2 regions of the Bilifractor sp. LCP21S3_F8 genome follow, and region 2 is predicted to be linked to the other one. Evidence: predicted binding sites of a transcription regulator. Region 2 holds the regulator's gene; the other holds the start of a gene.
The links. Region 2 encodes NrdR, which represses ribonucleotide reductase genes. Its sites were predicted from a motif close to CACAANATNTTGTG; they were not measured.
Positions count from the first base shown of each region.

Region 1: a site for NrdR is predicted at 5,366-5,379, ahead of nrdD (anaerobic ribonucleoside-triphosphate reductase). Genes of this name have one in related genera too.

Region 1 is NZ_JBQKIK010000018.1:1,493-9,721, reverse strand. It holds gene rsmA (16S rRNA (adenine(1518)-N(6)/adenine(1519)-N(6))-dimethyltransferase RsmA) at 1-367, shown strand, start outside; gene ACTQ3A_RS09150 (ferritin family protein) at 590-1,168, opposite strand; gene ACTQ3A_RS09145 (Fur family transcriptional regulator) at 1,290-1,748, opposite strand; gene nrdG (anaerobic ribonucleoside-triphosphate reductase activating protein) at 2,004-2,528, opposite strand; gene nrdD (anaerobic ribonucleoside-triphosphate reductase) at 3,044-5,278, opposite strand; gene proS (proline--tRNA ligase) at 5,750-7,189, opposite strand; gene ACTQ3A_RS09125 (CCA tRNA nucleotidyltransferase) at 7,451-8,229, shown strand, end outside.
Region 2 is NZ_JBQKIK010000014.1:40,335-48,563, forward strand. It holds gene carB (carbamoyl-phosphate synthase large subunit) at 1-2,060, shown strand, start outside; gene ACTQ3A_RS08120 (undecaprenyl-diphosphate phosphatase) at 2,175-3,071, shown strand; gene ACTQ3A_RS08125 (COG2426 family protein) at 3,303-3,782, shown strand; gene nrdR (transcriptional regulator NrdR) at 4,069-4,518, shown strand; gene ACTQ3A_RS08135 (transposase) at 4,575-5,093, shown strand; gene ACTQ3A_RS08140 (aminotransferase class I/II-fold pyridoxal phosphate-dependent enzyme) at 5,369-6,583, shown strand; gene ACTQ3A_RS08145 (citrate/2-methylcitrate synthase) at 6,697-8,058, shown strand; gene ACTQ3A_RS08150 (YqeG family HAD IIIA-type phosphatase) at 8,096-8,229, shown strand, end outside.

The DNA.
Region 1 (8,229 bases), on a different contig from region 2:
AAATGTGCCTCCGAACTGCTTCATGCCAAGGCCGAACGTAGGAAGCGCGGTGATCCGTCTGACCGGCCGGTCAGCGGAAGAAAGAGTTCAGGTGCAAGATGAAGGACTGATGTTCCGTCTGATCCGGGCATCGTTTGCGCAGCGGAGAAAGACACTTTTCAACGGACTGAGAAACAGCCGCGAGCTTGATTATTCCAGAGAACAGATTGAATCTGCCATGGAGAAATGCGGGCTTTCGGAGAACATCCGGGGCGAGGCACTGGATCTGAAGCAATTTGCGGATCTTGCGGACGCGTTGTCCGGCAAGGAGGACACTGCGGATTATGTGGATTCCTCGTCGGGAGTAAAGCATACTCCGGTCATATGACAAATATTTTTCAGACCATGCAGTCTTCAGCAACAAAACTGCTATATCCCTGAAGATGGGTAAATCTCTGGCTGCCTGGCACCCTTTGGCAGAATACCATATTTCCGAATACAAAAAAATCCCCGGCATCAGCTGTTCGCTGCCTTGGCAGTTTTCAGCTGTGATGCCGGGAATTTTATATATCAGCTTTCTCGAATTATTCTCTCGGAATATTCTTTTGAATTATTTTCCGAAATATCTCTTCAGAAGTCCCTCGAATGCCTTGCCATGTCTTGCCTCATCACGAGCCATCTCATGAACAGTGTCATGGATTGCGTCCAGATTCTCAGCCTTTGCTCTCTTTGCAAGCTCGAACTTTCCTTCGGTTGCGCCATACTCAGCCTCTACACGAAGCTCAAGGTTCTTCTTTGTGCTTGTGGTTACAACCTCGCCAAGGAGCTCGGCAAACTTGGAAGCATGCTCTGCCTCTTCATGAGCAGCCTTCTCATAGTACAGACCGATTTCCGGATATCCCTCGCGGAATGCTACACGAGCCATTGCCAGATACATTCCAACCTCAGAGCACTCACCTTCGAAATTAGCCTTCAAGCCTTCCTTGATATCTTCCGGAACGTCAGCGGCAATGCCTACTACATGCTCGGCAGCCCATGTGCGCTCAGCAGTCTCATCGATCTTTACAAATTTGGATTTCGGCTGTTTGCAGGTCGGGCACTTCCAATCAGCAGGAAGATCCTCGAACTTTACGCCTTCAACCTCTTCATCATAGATGTGTCCACATACTGTACATTTCCATTTAGCCATTTGAGTTACCACCTTTCTTAAAGAAAAATTGTGCTGTCGTTTTACCTCCTCAGGGTAATCGGACAAAAACCATCATAACCAACTGAAACAATTACACAACAAATCTTATTGGAGTGACAGCTTATGCTGTGGGCTGAATCCCGACGGGGTGCTGCGTCTCAGAAGAATATTCTTCTTCAGACAGGTTCATCGCTTCCTTTTTCTTGCAGTCTGCGCAGATCCCGTAGAAAACAATACTGCAGCTTTCAATTTCGCCGTCAAAGCGGCGGGCTGCTTCCTCCTTGAACCGTTCCGTATCCACAAAATCCATATCTGTCATAGCTCCGCACCTGCGGCAGATAAAGTGATCGTGTGGAAGGACGTTTCCGTCGAACCGGTCCGCGACACCGTCTGCGGCAAGCTTCTGGATTTTGCCAAGATCAGATAAAAGGGAGAGGTTACGGTATACAGTTCCAAGACTGATATTCGGAAATTCCTTCCGTATATCCGCAAAAATCATATCCGCTGTGGGGTGATCCTTGCGATTCTGGAGATTATTGTAGATAGCTTCCCTCTGGCGGCTGTGTTTCAATACTGCCATGCCTTTATCCTTTCTTTAAAATAATAATGAGAACGATTACTGTTTATAGTATAGGCCTGACCTCCCTTGTTGTCAACAGGTAATTCAAAAAAGTTTTCTTTTTCTTTTCTTTTTTTTGGCTTATACCAGGCAGTGATGCTTTAAAAGCTTTGCGCTGGTATAAGCCAAAAAAGGTGCTTTAAAAGCTTTGTCCTTGATGATAAAAGTCTGGGAAAAAAGTCAGGCTTACCTGGTGCGAGTGGGCAGTGATAATGATCATTTCTTAAGATTGTGCTTCCGTTCCTCGGGAGCCTTGTACCCATGCAGGCCGATGAGACGCTGGTTGCGGCTTCCGCGGAAGAGAAGGGTGACATCCTTCTGCGCTTCAATGAACTCACCGTCGACGATGAGGTCGATGTAGGAGAGCATCTCGTCCGTGACATCGGTGTACACTTTGCCTCCCTCCATCAGATCGACATCATAGGTGTAGCCGGTGTAGCACCAGATATCCTTGGAGGGGTATGTCTCACGGATCCGCTTCAGAAGTCCGACAAGGACCCGCTGGTTCTCCGGCTCAAAGGGTTCGCCGCCCAGAAGCGTGAAACCCTGGATATAATCCGGTCTGAGAGCCTTCAGAATTTCTTCTGTGGTTTCTTCGGTAAAAGGCGTTCCATAATTGAAATCCCAGGTCATGGAATTAAAACAGCCCTTGCAGTGGTGTCTGCAGCCGGAGACGAAGAGACTGACTCTGACGCCCGGGCCATCCGCTATGTCAAACTCCTTGATGTTCGCGTAATTCATAGACACAATCCTTTCGTAAATACTTGTTCAGTTTCTTTAAAAAACATTTTAGACACCTGATGAATTGTTTGACGGATTAACTTTTGTATTATTTTTCCAGAGGAAAAAATATACTGCAGAAAGAAACTGTCACATGCCGCCACAAGCTCCGGCAACTCCGGATCACCCCGCGATCACCTGCGTTTATGATGCGTGATGCAAAAGAAACCGCCGCACCGGCCGCTTCCATGATTCCGTGTGTCGCCTGGTCCGCTCTGGTGTTCCGGATGACGGAGTCGGGCAGTGGCTGCTGCCGGAGACACATGCGGGAGACATATATTCATGGAAGGTGGCTGGTGTGGCGGTCTTAATCAATTCGTAGCTTATACCTGTCAGCGGCACGGAAGCTGTGAGGCAGCTCTCGTGCCACGGGGACATATACCGTGCGAAGCACGGAGCAATCCTCAGCATATACAGTGTGTGGCACGGCTTATCGTATGAGGTTTACTGTATATTACAGCGCTAAAGAACACAGATTATAGGTGAAGGACTCTGTCCTTGATTTCCTGTGTGCGGCCCTGGTTCCAGAACTGGGTTCCGATGTATCCGCAGGTGCGGCGCGCGACGGACATCTTGCTCTGATCGGTGTTTCCGCAGTTCGGGCATACCCAGATCAGTTTTCCGTGCTTGTCCTCCTTGATCTGGATCTCTCCGTCATAACCGCAGACCTCGCAGTAATCGCTCTTGGTGTTCAGCTCAGCGTACATGATGTTGTCGTAGATGAACTGCATCACCGAGATTACGGCGGGGATATTGTCCTGCATGTTCGGAACTTCGACATAACTGATGGCTCCGCCCGGGGAAAGCTTCTGGAAATCGGCCTCGAACTTAAGCTTCTGGAAGGCATCGATCTTCTCGCGGACGTTGACATGGTAGCTGTTCGTGATGTAGTTGTGGTCGGTGACATCCTTTATCACGCCGAAGCGCTTCTGCAGGCACTTCGCGAATTTGTATGTGGTGGATTCCATCGGGGTTCCGTACAGGGAGTAGCTGATATGCTCCGCGGCACGCCACTCGGCGCACTTGTCGTTCAGGTGCTGCATAACCTTGAGGGCGAACGGTTTTGCCTCAGGGTCGGTGTGGCTCTTTCCGGTCATGTATACGCACATCTCATAGAGACCCGCATATCCGAGACTGATGGTGGAGTAGTTGTTGTACAGGAGCTTGTCGATGGTTTCGCCCTTCTTCAGTCTCGCGAGCGCGCCATACTGCCAGAGGATCGGGGCAACATCGGAAGGTGTCCCCAGAAGTCTCTCGTGGCGGCAGCGGAGAGCACGGTGGCAGAGCTCAAGTCTCTCATCAAGGATCTCCCAGAACTTGTCCATGTCCTTCTTGGAGGAGCAGGCCACATCGACAAGATTGATGGTAACGACGCCCTGGTTGAAACGTCCGTAGTACTTGTGCTTTCCGTCGATGTGATTTCTGGATCCGGACTTGTTGTCGTTGTCGCAGAGACCTTCCGGTACACTTTCGTTGTCCGGTGTGAGGAAGCTTCTGCATCCCATGCAGGGATATACATCGCCGTTTTTGTATTCCTTCATCTTCTTGGCGGAGATGTAGTCGGGAACCATGCGCTTTGCGGTGCATTTCGCCGCAAGCTCGGTGAGATAGTAGTACTTTGAGTCGGGATGGATATTGTCCTCGTCCAGAACGTAGATCAGCTTCGGGAAAGCAGGGGTGATCCATACACCCTTCTCGTTCTTGACACCCTGCATTCTCTGAACCAGAACCTCACGGATGATGGCGGCGAGATCGGTTCTCGTCTGTCCGTCCGGAACCTCATCCAGATACATGAACATGGTTACGAAGGGAGCCTGTCCGTTGCAGGTCATCAGAGTGATGAGCTGGTACTGGATGGTCTGGATGCCGCTCTTGATTTCTTCCGCAAGGCGGCGCTCAGTGATGAGGTTGATAATCTTCTCATCCATGTCCTCTCCGCATTCCTGACGCTCGGCGATGACCTCCTTGCGGATCTTCTGCCGGCTGATGTCCACGAAGGGCGCGAGGTGGGCGAGGGTAAAGGACTGACCGCCGTACTGGTTGGATGCAACCTGAGCGACAATCTGTGTGGTGACATTGCAGGCGGTGAAGAAGCTGTGGGGCTTTTCAATCAGGGTCTCACTGATGACGGTTCCGTTCTGCAGCATGTCCTCCAGGTTGATCAGGTCGCAGTTGTGCTCCTTTTGCGCGTAGTAATCGGAGTCATGGAAGTGAATGATTCCGGCTTCATGGGCCTGCACAATATCTTCCGGAAGGAGAATACGCTTTGTCAGATCCTTGCTGACCTCTCCGGCCATGTAGTCACGCTGGGTGGAGTTGATGACAGGGTTCTTGTTGGAATTCTCCTGCTTCACCTCTTCATTGTTCTGCTCGATCAGCGAGAGAATACCATCGTCCGTGGTGTTTGATTTTCTCGCGAGCGTCCTCTTATAACGGTAGCGGACATACTTCTGCGCAACCTCAAAGCCGCGCATCTCCATGATTCCGGTCTCTACCATGTCCTGGATATCCTCGACGTTGACCGCGTGAGGGGACTGGCTGACGCGGTCCGCGACATTGTCAGCGATCGCCTGAATCTGATACGGATTCATCTGATGAATCTTGTCGACTTCATTGTTGGCCTTTGCAATTGCGTTGCAGATCTTCGTAATGTCGAAGGTAACCTCTTCGCCATTTCGTTTGATGACATTTGTAGTAACTTTCTTTTCCATTTCTAATCCCCCTGGGTAGTGAAAAAACAGATTCTGGAACTCTGCCTGTTTGAATGTACTATATTTTGTTAAAAACAAAAAGTAGGGCACAACATCTTGTGTGCCCTACTATAATAACCTAACACTTGCAGAATGTGAAGGGGAAACTTGCGAAAAAAGTTCACAAGAAATCTCCGGTAAATTCAGCGTTTTTTAGTGTATAAGCTCTTCGAAAACGCAGAAGGGCTCGACGCACGCGAAGCGTGCGAAAGAGTCCGGATGCGATTTCGAAGGCAACAGGTATGAGGATGAAGCGCGAATGCGCGAAATCCGAATACCTGTTAGCGGCACGGAAGCTGCGGAGCAGCGAAGTGACGCGAAGCTTATACAGAGTAATAAAAGAGAGCTCTTCGAAAACGCAGAAAGGCTTGACGCACGCGAAGCGTGCGAAAGAGTCCGGATGCGATTTCGAAGGCCATAACAATTATATTTTTAGTACGCTTTTGCCCAGATAACCTCATGCTTTGCCGGCTTTCCGCAGCATACACACCGGTCGCTGATCCTGATCTGCTTGAAGGGGATGCAACGGGAGGTAGCCGTGGTATCTGCCTTGATCTTGTTTTCGCAGGCTTCATCACCGCACCACATCGCTCTCACGAAGCCTGGCTTTTCTGCAACAGTTTTGCAGAAGGTGTCATAATCAGTCGCGTCATAGATATGGGTGTCCAGGTGCTCCTTTGCGCGGCGGAACATGTCAGTCTGAATGGTTTCAAGCAGAACGGGAACCTGCTGCGGGATCTCTTCGATCGGGACGATGGTCTTTTCGCGGGTGTCGCGGCGAACCAGAACAGCCTGACCCTTCTCGATGTCCTTCGGTCCGAGCTCGATACGGATCGGGATGCCGCGCATCTCCTGCTCGGAGAACTTCCAGCCGGGACTCTTCTCTGAATCATCGAGATTCACACGGACGCCGGCAGCGGCAAGCGCCGTTTTTACTTCGAGAGCCTTGTCCATGACGCCCTCGGCATCCTGGCGGATCGGAATGATCATGACCTGAACGGGAGCGATATGAGGAGGCAGTACGAGACCGCTGTTGTCGCCGTGTACCATGATCATGGCTCCGATGACACGGGTGGTCATTCCCCAGGAGGTCTGATGCACATACTTGAGGGTATTGTCCTTGTCGGTGAACTGTACGCCGTAAGCCTTTGCGAAGATGTCGTCAAAGTTGTGGCTGGTGCCGGACTGAAGGGCCTTTCCGTCGTGCATCATGGCTTCGACGGTGTAAGTGTGCTTTGCGCCTGCAAATTTCTCCTTCTCGGTTTTCTGTCCTTTAATTACAGGGATAGCCATATCCTGCTCCAGGAAATCGGCATAGACGTTCAGCATCTGAACGGTTCTCTCTTCCGATTCCTCTGCGGTTGCGTGAGCGGTATGACCCTCCTGCCACAGGAATTCACGGGAGCGGAGGAAGGGACGGGTTGTCTTCTCCCAACGCAGAACGGAACACCACTGGTTGTATAATTTTGGAAGATCTCTGTGGGAATGGATGTCTTTTGCATAAAAATCGCAGAACAGTGTCTCGGAAGTCGGGCGCACACAGAGACGCTCAGTCAGCTTCTCGGATCCGCCCTGGGTGATCCAAGCAACCTCCGGAGCGAAGCCTTTCACAAGCTCCGCCTCCTTGTTGAGAAGGCTTTCCGGGATCAGCATCGGCATATATACGTTCTGAACGCCGGTCGCTTTGAAGCGGGCGTCGAGATTATTCTGGATATTCTCCCAGATCGCATAGCCGGCGGGTTTAATCGCCATGCAGCCCTTTACGCTGGTGTATCCGATCAGATCGGCCTTGACGCAGACATCGGTATACCACTGCGCAAAATCGTCTTCCATCGACGTGATTTGCTCTACTAATTTCTTATCCTTTGCCATAGTGAACTCCTGATTATTTATCGATCATGTACATAACGGTACTTAATGTGGTTGCGGTTTCTTCGCGAACGCAATCAGCATAAATTCTAACCTCAATAGAAATGGTTGTCAAGGCTGACGGTACTGCTTCGCTTGACAGTCTCTTGACAGGCTGACGGTACCGCTTCGCTTGCATCAGGCTGTAAAACGGATTATTATGGTAGAAGTTCAGACGGAGAAGCTCCGGAAAACTGAAGTGAGAGTGGAAAGGTACTTTGTAGTATGAAGATAAGAATACCGGCGACTGTCCGCATGGTTCTGGACAGCCTGCATGCAAAGGGATATGAAGCTTATATCGTAGGCGGATGTGTGCGTGATTCCATTCTGGGAAGAAGGCCGGAGGACTGGGATATCACGACGTCGGCGCTCCCGGAGCAGGTGAAGCGGATTTTTGTGAAGACGGTGGATACCGGAATCGAGCATGGAACGGTGACGGTGCTTGTGGGCGGCAGAGCGCATGAGGTGACGACTTATCGGATTGACGGTACATATAAGGACAGCCGTCATCCGGAGAACGTTACCTTCACGGCGAGTCTGCCGGAGGACTTGAAGCGCCGCGATTTCACCATCAACGCGATGGCATACAATGAGGAAGAGGGTCTGATTGATCTCTACGGAGGAATGGATGACCTGCAGCGCAGGTGCATCCGCTGTGTAGGAAACCCGGAGGAACGCTTTTCAGAGGATGCTCTTCGGATTCTGCGCGCGGTTCGTTTTTCTGCGCAGCTGAATTTCGGAATTGATCCGGAGACGATCGCGGGAATTGTAAAGCTGGCTCCGAATCTGGCGAAGATCAGTGCAGAGCGCATCTGCGCGGAGCTCACAAAGCTGATTACGTCGGACCACCCGGAGTATCTGAAGGTGGCTTATCAGGCCGGGATCACTAGGATCATCCTTCCGGAATTTGATGAGATGATGCGAACGCCGCAGAACAATCCGCATCACATGTACAGTGTCGGCGAGCATACTCTCGTCTCCATGGCGGAGGTGAAGAACGACAG
Region 2 (8,229 bases):
TCGAGGGAGCACTGATGAAGGCAATCCGTTCCCTGGAACAGCATGTGGATTCTCTCATGAGTTACGATTTCACCGGCCTTTCGGAGGATCAGCTGATCCACGATCTGTCGATCATCGATGATATGCGGATCTGGAGAATCGCGGAGGCAGTAAGGCGGGGCGTACCGTATGACCGCATTCACTCCATTACAAAGATTGATATCTGGTTTATTGACAAGATTGCCAGACTCGTAGAGATGGAGAACACTTTGAAGAGCGGCAGGCTGGACGTGGAGACCCTGCGTGAGGCAAAGCGGATGGAGTTCCCGGATTACCTGATCGCGAAGCTGAACGGATCTGTTTCCGAAGCAGAAGTTAAGGAGATGCGCAAAAAGGCGGGAATTACCGCCGCATACAAAATGGTTGATACCTGCGCCGCGGAATTTTCCGCGGAGACTCCTTACTTCTACTCCGTTTACGGCGGTGAGAATGAGGCGGTTTCCAGCGGAGACAGAAAGAAGGTTCTCGTACTCGGTTCCGGACCGATCCGAATCGGCCAGGGAATTGAGTTTGATTTCTGTTCTGTCCACGCCACCTGGGCGTTTGAAAAGGAAGGCTATGAAACCATCATCATCAACAACAACCCGGAGACCGTTTCCACTGACTTCGATATCGCGGACAAGCTCTATTTTGAGCCGCTTACACCTGAAGATGTGGAAAACGTTGTAAACGTCGAGCATCCGGACGGAGCGGTTGTGCAGTTCGGCGGTCAAACGGCCATCAAGCTCACAGAGGCGCTGATGAAGATGGGAGTCCCGATTCTCGGCACCTCCGCCTCTGATGTAGATGCTGCGGAAGACAGGGAGCGGTTCGATCAGATCCTTCGGCAGACCGGCATTCCGAGAGCTTCGGGCGGCACGGTATTTACTGCGGAAGAGGGAGTCAAGGTCGCCAACGAGCTCGGCTATCCTGTTCTTGTGCGTCCTTCCTATGTACTGGGAGGACAGGGCATGCAGATTGCGATCAGCGACGATGATATCCGTGAGTACATCGGTGTTATCAACCGCTATACGCAGGAGCATCCGATTCTGGTCGATAAATATCTGGCGGGAACAGAAATCGAGGTCGACGCGGTCTGCGACGGCGAGGATATCCTGATCCCGGGCATCATGCAGCATATCGAGCGGGCAGGCATTCACTCCGGAGACAGTATCTCTGTGTATCCGGCAAAAGATCTTTCGGCAGAGATCAAGAAGAAGATTGAAACCGACACCCGGAAGCTCGCGAATGCCCTTCACGTTCTCGGAATGATCAACATCCAGTTTATTGTTTACAAGAACGAGGTATATGTGATTGAGGTAAATCCGAGATCCTCCCGCACGGTTCCTTATATCAGCAAGGTCACAGGTATTCCGATCGTACCGCTCGCGGCGCAGGTGATTCTCGGCCACAAGATCCGGGAGCTCGGATATGAGCCTGGTCTTCAGCCGGAGGCGGATTATATGGCAATCAAGATGCCCGTCTTCTCCTTCGAAAAAATCCGGGACGCGGACATCAGCCTCGGACCGGAGATGAAATCCACAGGAGAATGTCTGGGCATCGCGAAGTCCTTCAACGAAGCTCTTTACAAGGCATTCATCGGTGCAGGCGTCCGTCTGCCGAAATACAAGAACATGATCGTCACCGTCCGCGACAGCGAGAAGGAAGAGATCACTCCGATCATCAAGAGATTTGAAAATCTCGGATATAAGATTTTCTCAACCCGGGGAACTGCGAAATACCTGACAGAACATGGAGTTCATGCAGTTCCGGTTAATAAAATCGAACAGCCGAGTCCGAACCTCATGGATCTGATTCTCGGACATAAGATTGATCTGGTCATCGATATACCGGAACAGGGCGCGGAGCACTCCAGAGACGGATTTGTCATCCGCAGAAATGCCATCGAAACCGGCGTAAATGTCATCACCGCAGTAGATACGGCAAGAGCGCTGGCGACATCTCTGGAGAATACGGATATCAAGACGCTCGATCTGATCGATATCGCAAAGATTCTGAAACGAGGAAACAGAAACAAATAAGAGTCAGAGGACAATCCGGTTTTTACTGAAGATGTAAAGACCGGATTCCTTTGTCTTATGGCAGTGTCCGCGTTTTCGACGAATTTATACAATAAGAGTAAGGAAAAGGAAAAAATGTTTATTACACTGTTAAAAACGATTATACTGGGTATCGTGGAGGGAATTACTGAGTGGCTCCCGATCAGCAGTACCGGTCACCTGATTATCTTCCAGAAGATTCTGAATCTCGGAATGAGCAAGTCCTTTGTCAGTATGTTCGATGTCGTCATTCAGCTTGGCGCGATCATGGCTGTCGTTGTAATCTATTTTAAAAAACTTTGGCCCTTCCACACATCGAAGAATGCTCCGTCGAAGACGCAGTTTTCCAGTCCGCAGACAGAAGGCGCTGCGGGAAGCTTTCAGAAATTTGCGGATCGGTACATCTACATGGACAGGATCGTGCTCTGGCTGAAGATCATTGTCTCGGTAATACCCGCGATCATCATCGGGTTTCCTCTGAATGACTGGATGGATGAGCATCTGTACAACCCGCAGGTGGTATCCGCGATGTTGATTATCTACGGTGTTCTGTTCATCCTCATCGAAAACCGCAACAAAAATAAGGAACCGAGAGTATCGAAAATCAGCCGGATTTCTTTCAAAGATGCCCTGTTTATCGGAATCTTTCAGTGCCTGGCTATGGTACCCGGAACATCGCGCTCCGGCGCCACAATCATTGGGGGCATTCTGATCGGACTGTCCAGAACGACTGCGGCGGAATACACCTTCTATCTGGCCATTCCGACGATGCTTGGCGCTTCCGTGCTGAAGCTCGCGAAGTTTGGACTCGCCTTTACGGCGATGGAAGCTGCGGTGCTCCTGCTCGGCTGTGTCGTTTCCTTTGTGGTATCGATTTTTGTCATCAAATTCCTGATGAATTACATCCGCAGACATGACTTTAAGGTGTTCGGCTGGTATCGGATTGTACTGGGCGCCATAGTGATTCTTCTCGGAATTGCAGGTGTCATCTGATGTTTGAAGGAATTTAAAAGGAGACACGGATAGCCATGCGCGTCTCTGGAAAAAATAACAGATACTCATAAGGCGTCCGGAAAAAGACAAAGCTATACATACGGATCGGGAAAATGTACCACAGACAGTAATACGGATTTAGGGGAAAAAAGAAGATCCTTATTCATCCGGATCCGGGGAAAAAGAGACAAAGTATAGAATGCAGAAAGATTTTGCGTACAGGAGAAAGCAATGTTCCGAAAATATCTCGTTACTTTTATCATCTCAATGGTTCCGATCGTTGAACTCAGAGGAGCAATCCCCGTCGCCGCAAAGATGGGCGTTCCGCTCCTTCATGCGTATATCATCGCGGTTATTGGAAATATGGTTCCGGTTCCTTTCATTTATTTCTTTGCAAGGAAGATTCTGGAATGGGGCGCGGACAAAAAATACATCGGTAAATTTTTTACCTTTTGTCTGGAAAAAGGGAAAAAGGGCGGTGAAAAGCTGAAGGAAAAAGCAGGAAAGGGTCTGTTCGCCGCGCTTTTTATCTTCGTTGGCATTCCGCTACCGGGAACCGGCGCGTGGACCGGCACACTGGCTGCGAGCCTTCTGGACATGGGATTCAAGGAGAGCGTTGTGGCCGTAATGCTCGGTGTTCTGCTTGCCGGAATCATCATGGGGCTGGCGTCGGCAGGTGTTCTCGGAGCGGCAGGGCTTATCGCGGGATGATATGAGACGGGCGTAACTCTTGCGGAGTGGCCGTACGTACGCGGAGCGGCAGGATTTATTGCGGGATGATATGAGTCAGGCAGGACAAGGTTATCTCTGACGTGCCAGATGTGAAGAAATGGGAACGATATGTAATTGTCTGTCGTTCTTCCGGATTGGCATCATTCCTGCAGCGGATAAACGGAAACAGTGAAACAACCAGGGTGAAATTGCGTCACAAATTGGATATGCTTCGGATTGCCTGTGCTGTGCACTTTCGCAATCCCGGATTTTTGAGGGAATACAGATGAAATGTCCATATTGTAATCAGGATAACACAAGAGTCATTGATTCCAGACCAGTGGAGGAGGATAATTCCATCCGGCGCAGAAGGGTCTGCGATCATTGCGGCAAGCGGTTTACCACCTATGAAAAAATTGAAAACATTCCGGTCATGGTGATCAAGAAGGACATGACGCGGGAACGTTACGACCGGAACAAGCTGTACAACGGCATCATGCTCGCCTGCAGAAAACGGATGGTCTCTGTCAAGCAGATGAATGACATTGTAGATCAGGTAGAAAATGAGATTTACAGCCGTGAGGACAAGGAAATCTCAAGCCACGAGATCGGAACCATGGTCATGGAAAGACTGAAGAATCTGGATCCTGTGGCATATGTAAGGTTTGCGTCCGTATATCGTGAATTCAAGGATGTGAACACCTTTATGGAAGAACTCAAGAAACTGCTGAAGTAACGCGGGAACAGTTCTGGACCTGTTTCTCTGCGATCGAAAACGAAAGGCCCGAAGACATGGCATTTGTACAAAATACATATCAGCAGCTCTCGTTTGTCGATTCCCTGAATCATCTGAGTGAACGGGAGAAGAAGCTGCTGGATCGTTCCTGGGCAAAACCGTTCGGGGATGATATTTTTCCAAAAATCGATGAACGAAAATTCGCGGATTTCTACAGTGACAGGAGCCCGAGACCAAATACCCCGGTCAATATCGTGCTGGGAGGCATGCTGCTGGAGGAACTGCTGGATATGACCGATGATGAGATGATTGAGACGCTGAATTTTGATATAAGATTTCAGTACGCCCTGCACACGACGGTTTATGACAGCCAGCCGTTCAGCACCAATACATTCCGGCGGTTCCGGGCCAGAAATGAGGCGAATATGGAAAAAACCGGGGAGGATCTTCTCGGCACATATATGAAGGAGCTGATCTCACTTGTGGTGAACAGTCCGGATCCGAGGCTCAATCCGCTTCTGAGGCGGATTCGGGAAAAGCAGAGGGCAGCAGGCAGAGCACCACAACGTGTATAAGGTGCACCACAACGTGTATAAGGTGCGCGTTGCAAGAATTGAGCGTAAATGTTACAATATATTCTGATTGAAATTGAAAATGACGGGAATTAGCGCCACAATATATAGAATGGCACAAGATGTATAAAGACAGCTGACCAGTTGCTTCGCAACTCTCACAGCTGCTGCATGTGACCGGCTTTGCCGGTCTGTCGCGGCGTCTGTCCACCGCTTCACACTTAGTATGAGCGGATGTGGCTGACTGCCCGTACATATTCATCTGGGGAGGTACAGTTATGAGACAGTTCAATAAATCATCAAAGCTGGATAATGTGTTATATGATGTCCGCGGCCCGGTTGTTGCAGAGGCGGCCCGCATGGAGGAGGACGGAAAGAAGATCCTGAAGCTGAATATCGGCAACCCGGCGACCTTCGGCTTTACAGCTCCGGATGAGGTGATCCACGATATGATGAGCAACCTCGCAGACTGTGAGGGATATTCTGACTCAAGAGGCCTTTTTTCCGCGAGAAAAGCGATCATGCAGTACTGTCAGCTGAAGAAAATTCCGAACGTTGAAATCAAGAACATTTACACCGGCAACGGTGTCAGCGAACTGATCAATCTGGCTCTTCAGGCACTTCTGGAGGATGGAGATGAGATTCTGATTCCGGCTCCGGATTATCCGCTGTGGACAGCCTGCGCGACGCTTGCGGGAGGCAAGGTTGTCCATTACATCTGTGACGAGCAGTCAGAATGGTATCCGGACATTGAGGATATCGAGAAAAAAGTTACCGACAAGACCAAGGCGATTGTCATCATTAACCCGAATAACCCGACGGGAGCCGTTTATCCGAAGGAGGTCCTGGAGGAGATCGTCAGAGTCGCGCGTGAGCATCAGCTCATTATTTTCTGTGATGAAATCTATGACCGACTCGTCATGGACGGCATCGGCCACACTTCCATCGCTTCACTGGCGCCGGATCTTTTTTGTGTGACCTTCTCCGGCCTTTCAAAATCCCATATGATCGCGGGTTTCCGCGTCGGCTGGATGGTTTTCTCGGGGAATCTTGAGATGGGAAAAGATTATCTGGAAGGCATTAATATGCTGTCCAATATGCGGCTCTGTTCTAATGTCCCGGCGCAGTCGATCGTCCAGACCGCTCTTGGAGGATATCAGAGCGTCGAGGAATATCTGGTTCCCGGAGGACGAATTTACGAACAGAGAGAGTGTGTGTACAATCTGCTGAAGGATATTCCCGGTATCAGCGTTGTAAAGCCAAAGGCTGCGTTCTACATCTTTCCGAAGATTGACACGGAGAAATTCAACATCACCGATGACATGAAGTTTGCCTATGATTTCCTTTATCAGAAGCAGGTGCTGATCGTTCAGGGAACCGGATTCAACTGGATCGCGCCGGATCACTTCCGGATTGTATATCTGCCGCACAGAAGGACGCTGCGGTCTGCGTGTGCGAAGCTTGAGGAATTCCTTCAGTATTATCATCAGTAACAAATCCGGACAGCAGTGTAGTTCTGCGGGGACCGGAATGGCAGAGAGCGGGTAAACGGTTTGCGGGAAAGTTTTCCATGAATCAATGACAACAGAGAACAGGAGTAAAAAGGATGAGTTTTCAGACGAAGGTCACGCCGGAGATTGTGGAACTTGCAGAGGAATGCAAGGAGAATACAGGAATCGCAAAAGGACTCTACGCAGAGTATGATGTTAAGAAAGGACTGCGTGATGTAAACGGTCAGGGTGTCCGCGCAGGCCTGACCAATATTTCAAATATTGTATCCTTTAAAAATATTGACGGGAACCGGGTTCCCTGTCCCGGAGAATTATATTACCGGGGAATCAACATCCATGATCTTACGGAGGGCTTCCTCCGTGAAAACCGCTTCGGGTTCGAGGAGGCGGCGTATCTACTGCTTTTCGGAAGACTTCCGAAAAAAGAGGAGCTGGATGATTTCTGCGTTCTCCTTGCCAATCAGCGCTCACTTCCGAAGAATTTTGTCCGGGATGTCATCATGAAGGCGCCTGCAAAGGACATGATGAACACACTCTCGAGAAGTGTCCTGACGCTTTATTATTACGACAAGAACGCAGACGATATTTCACTCCCGAACGTTCTGCGTCAGTGCCTGAATCTGATTGCTGTCTTCCCAATGCTTTCGGTATATGGCTATCATGCATATAATCACTATATCAAGGGGAAAAGCTTCTATATTCACAATCCGTCGCCGAAGCTGTCGACGGCGGAGAATATCCTTCTGATGCTTCGTCCGGACACAAAATATTCTGAGCTGGAGGCAAAGGTTCTGGATCTTGCCCTGGTTCTTCATATGGAGCATGGCGGCGGAAATAATTCTACCTTTACGACTCATGTAGTAACTTCTTCTGGTACAGACACGTATTCGACCATCGCGGCGGCTCTGGGGTCATTGAAGGGACCAAAGCACGGAGGCGCCAATATCAAGGTCGTGAAGATGTTTGCGGATCTGAAGAAGAATGTCAGAGATGTGACCGATGAGGATCAGATCAGGGAATACCTGAAGAAACTCCTTCATAAGGAAGCGTTTGACAAAAAGGGTCTGATTTACGGAATGGGACATGCGGTGTATTCGGTCTCCGATCCCCGTGCGCAGATTCTGAAATCTTTCGTAGAGAAGCTTGCGGATCAGAAGGGCAGACACAAGGATTATTTGATGTATTCCATGGTCGAGAAACTTGCTCCGGAGGTCATCGCGGAGGAACGCCATATATACAAGGGCGTCAGCGCAAATGTCGATTTCTACAGTGGTTTCGTCTACAGCATGCTGGACCTGCCGCTTGAGCTGTATACACCGATTTTCGCCTGCGCGAGAATTGTCGGATGGAGTGCGCACCGCCTGGAGGAGCTGATCAATGTAGATAAGATCATCCGTCCGGCTTATATGAACATCTGTCCGAACGGCGAATACATTCCTCTCGATGAGAGAAAATAAGAAAATGCAGGGAAAGAGAGAAGGGTACGCACGCAGAATGAAAAACCATGGATTTTTGAAGAAATTTTATCCGGATGAATGGCTGGATTCCGCGTATCATATCAATTTTGCCTCCTGGTATGAAAAAGGATACCGGGGAGTGACCTTCGATATTGACAATACCCTTGTCCC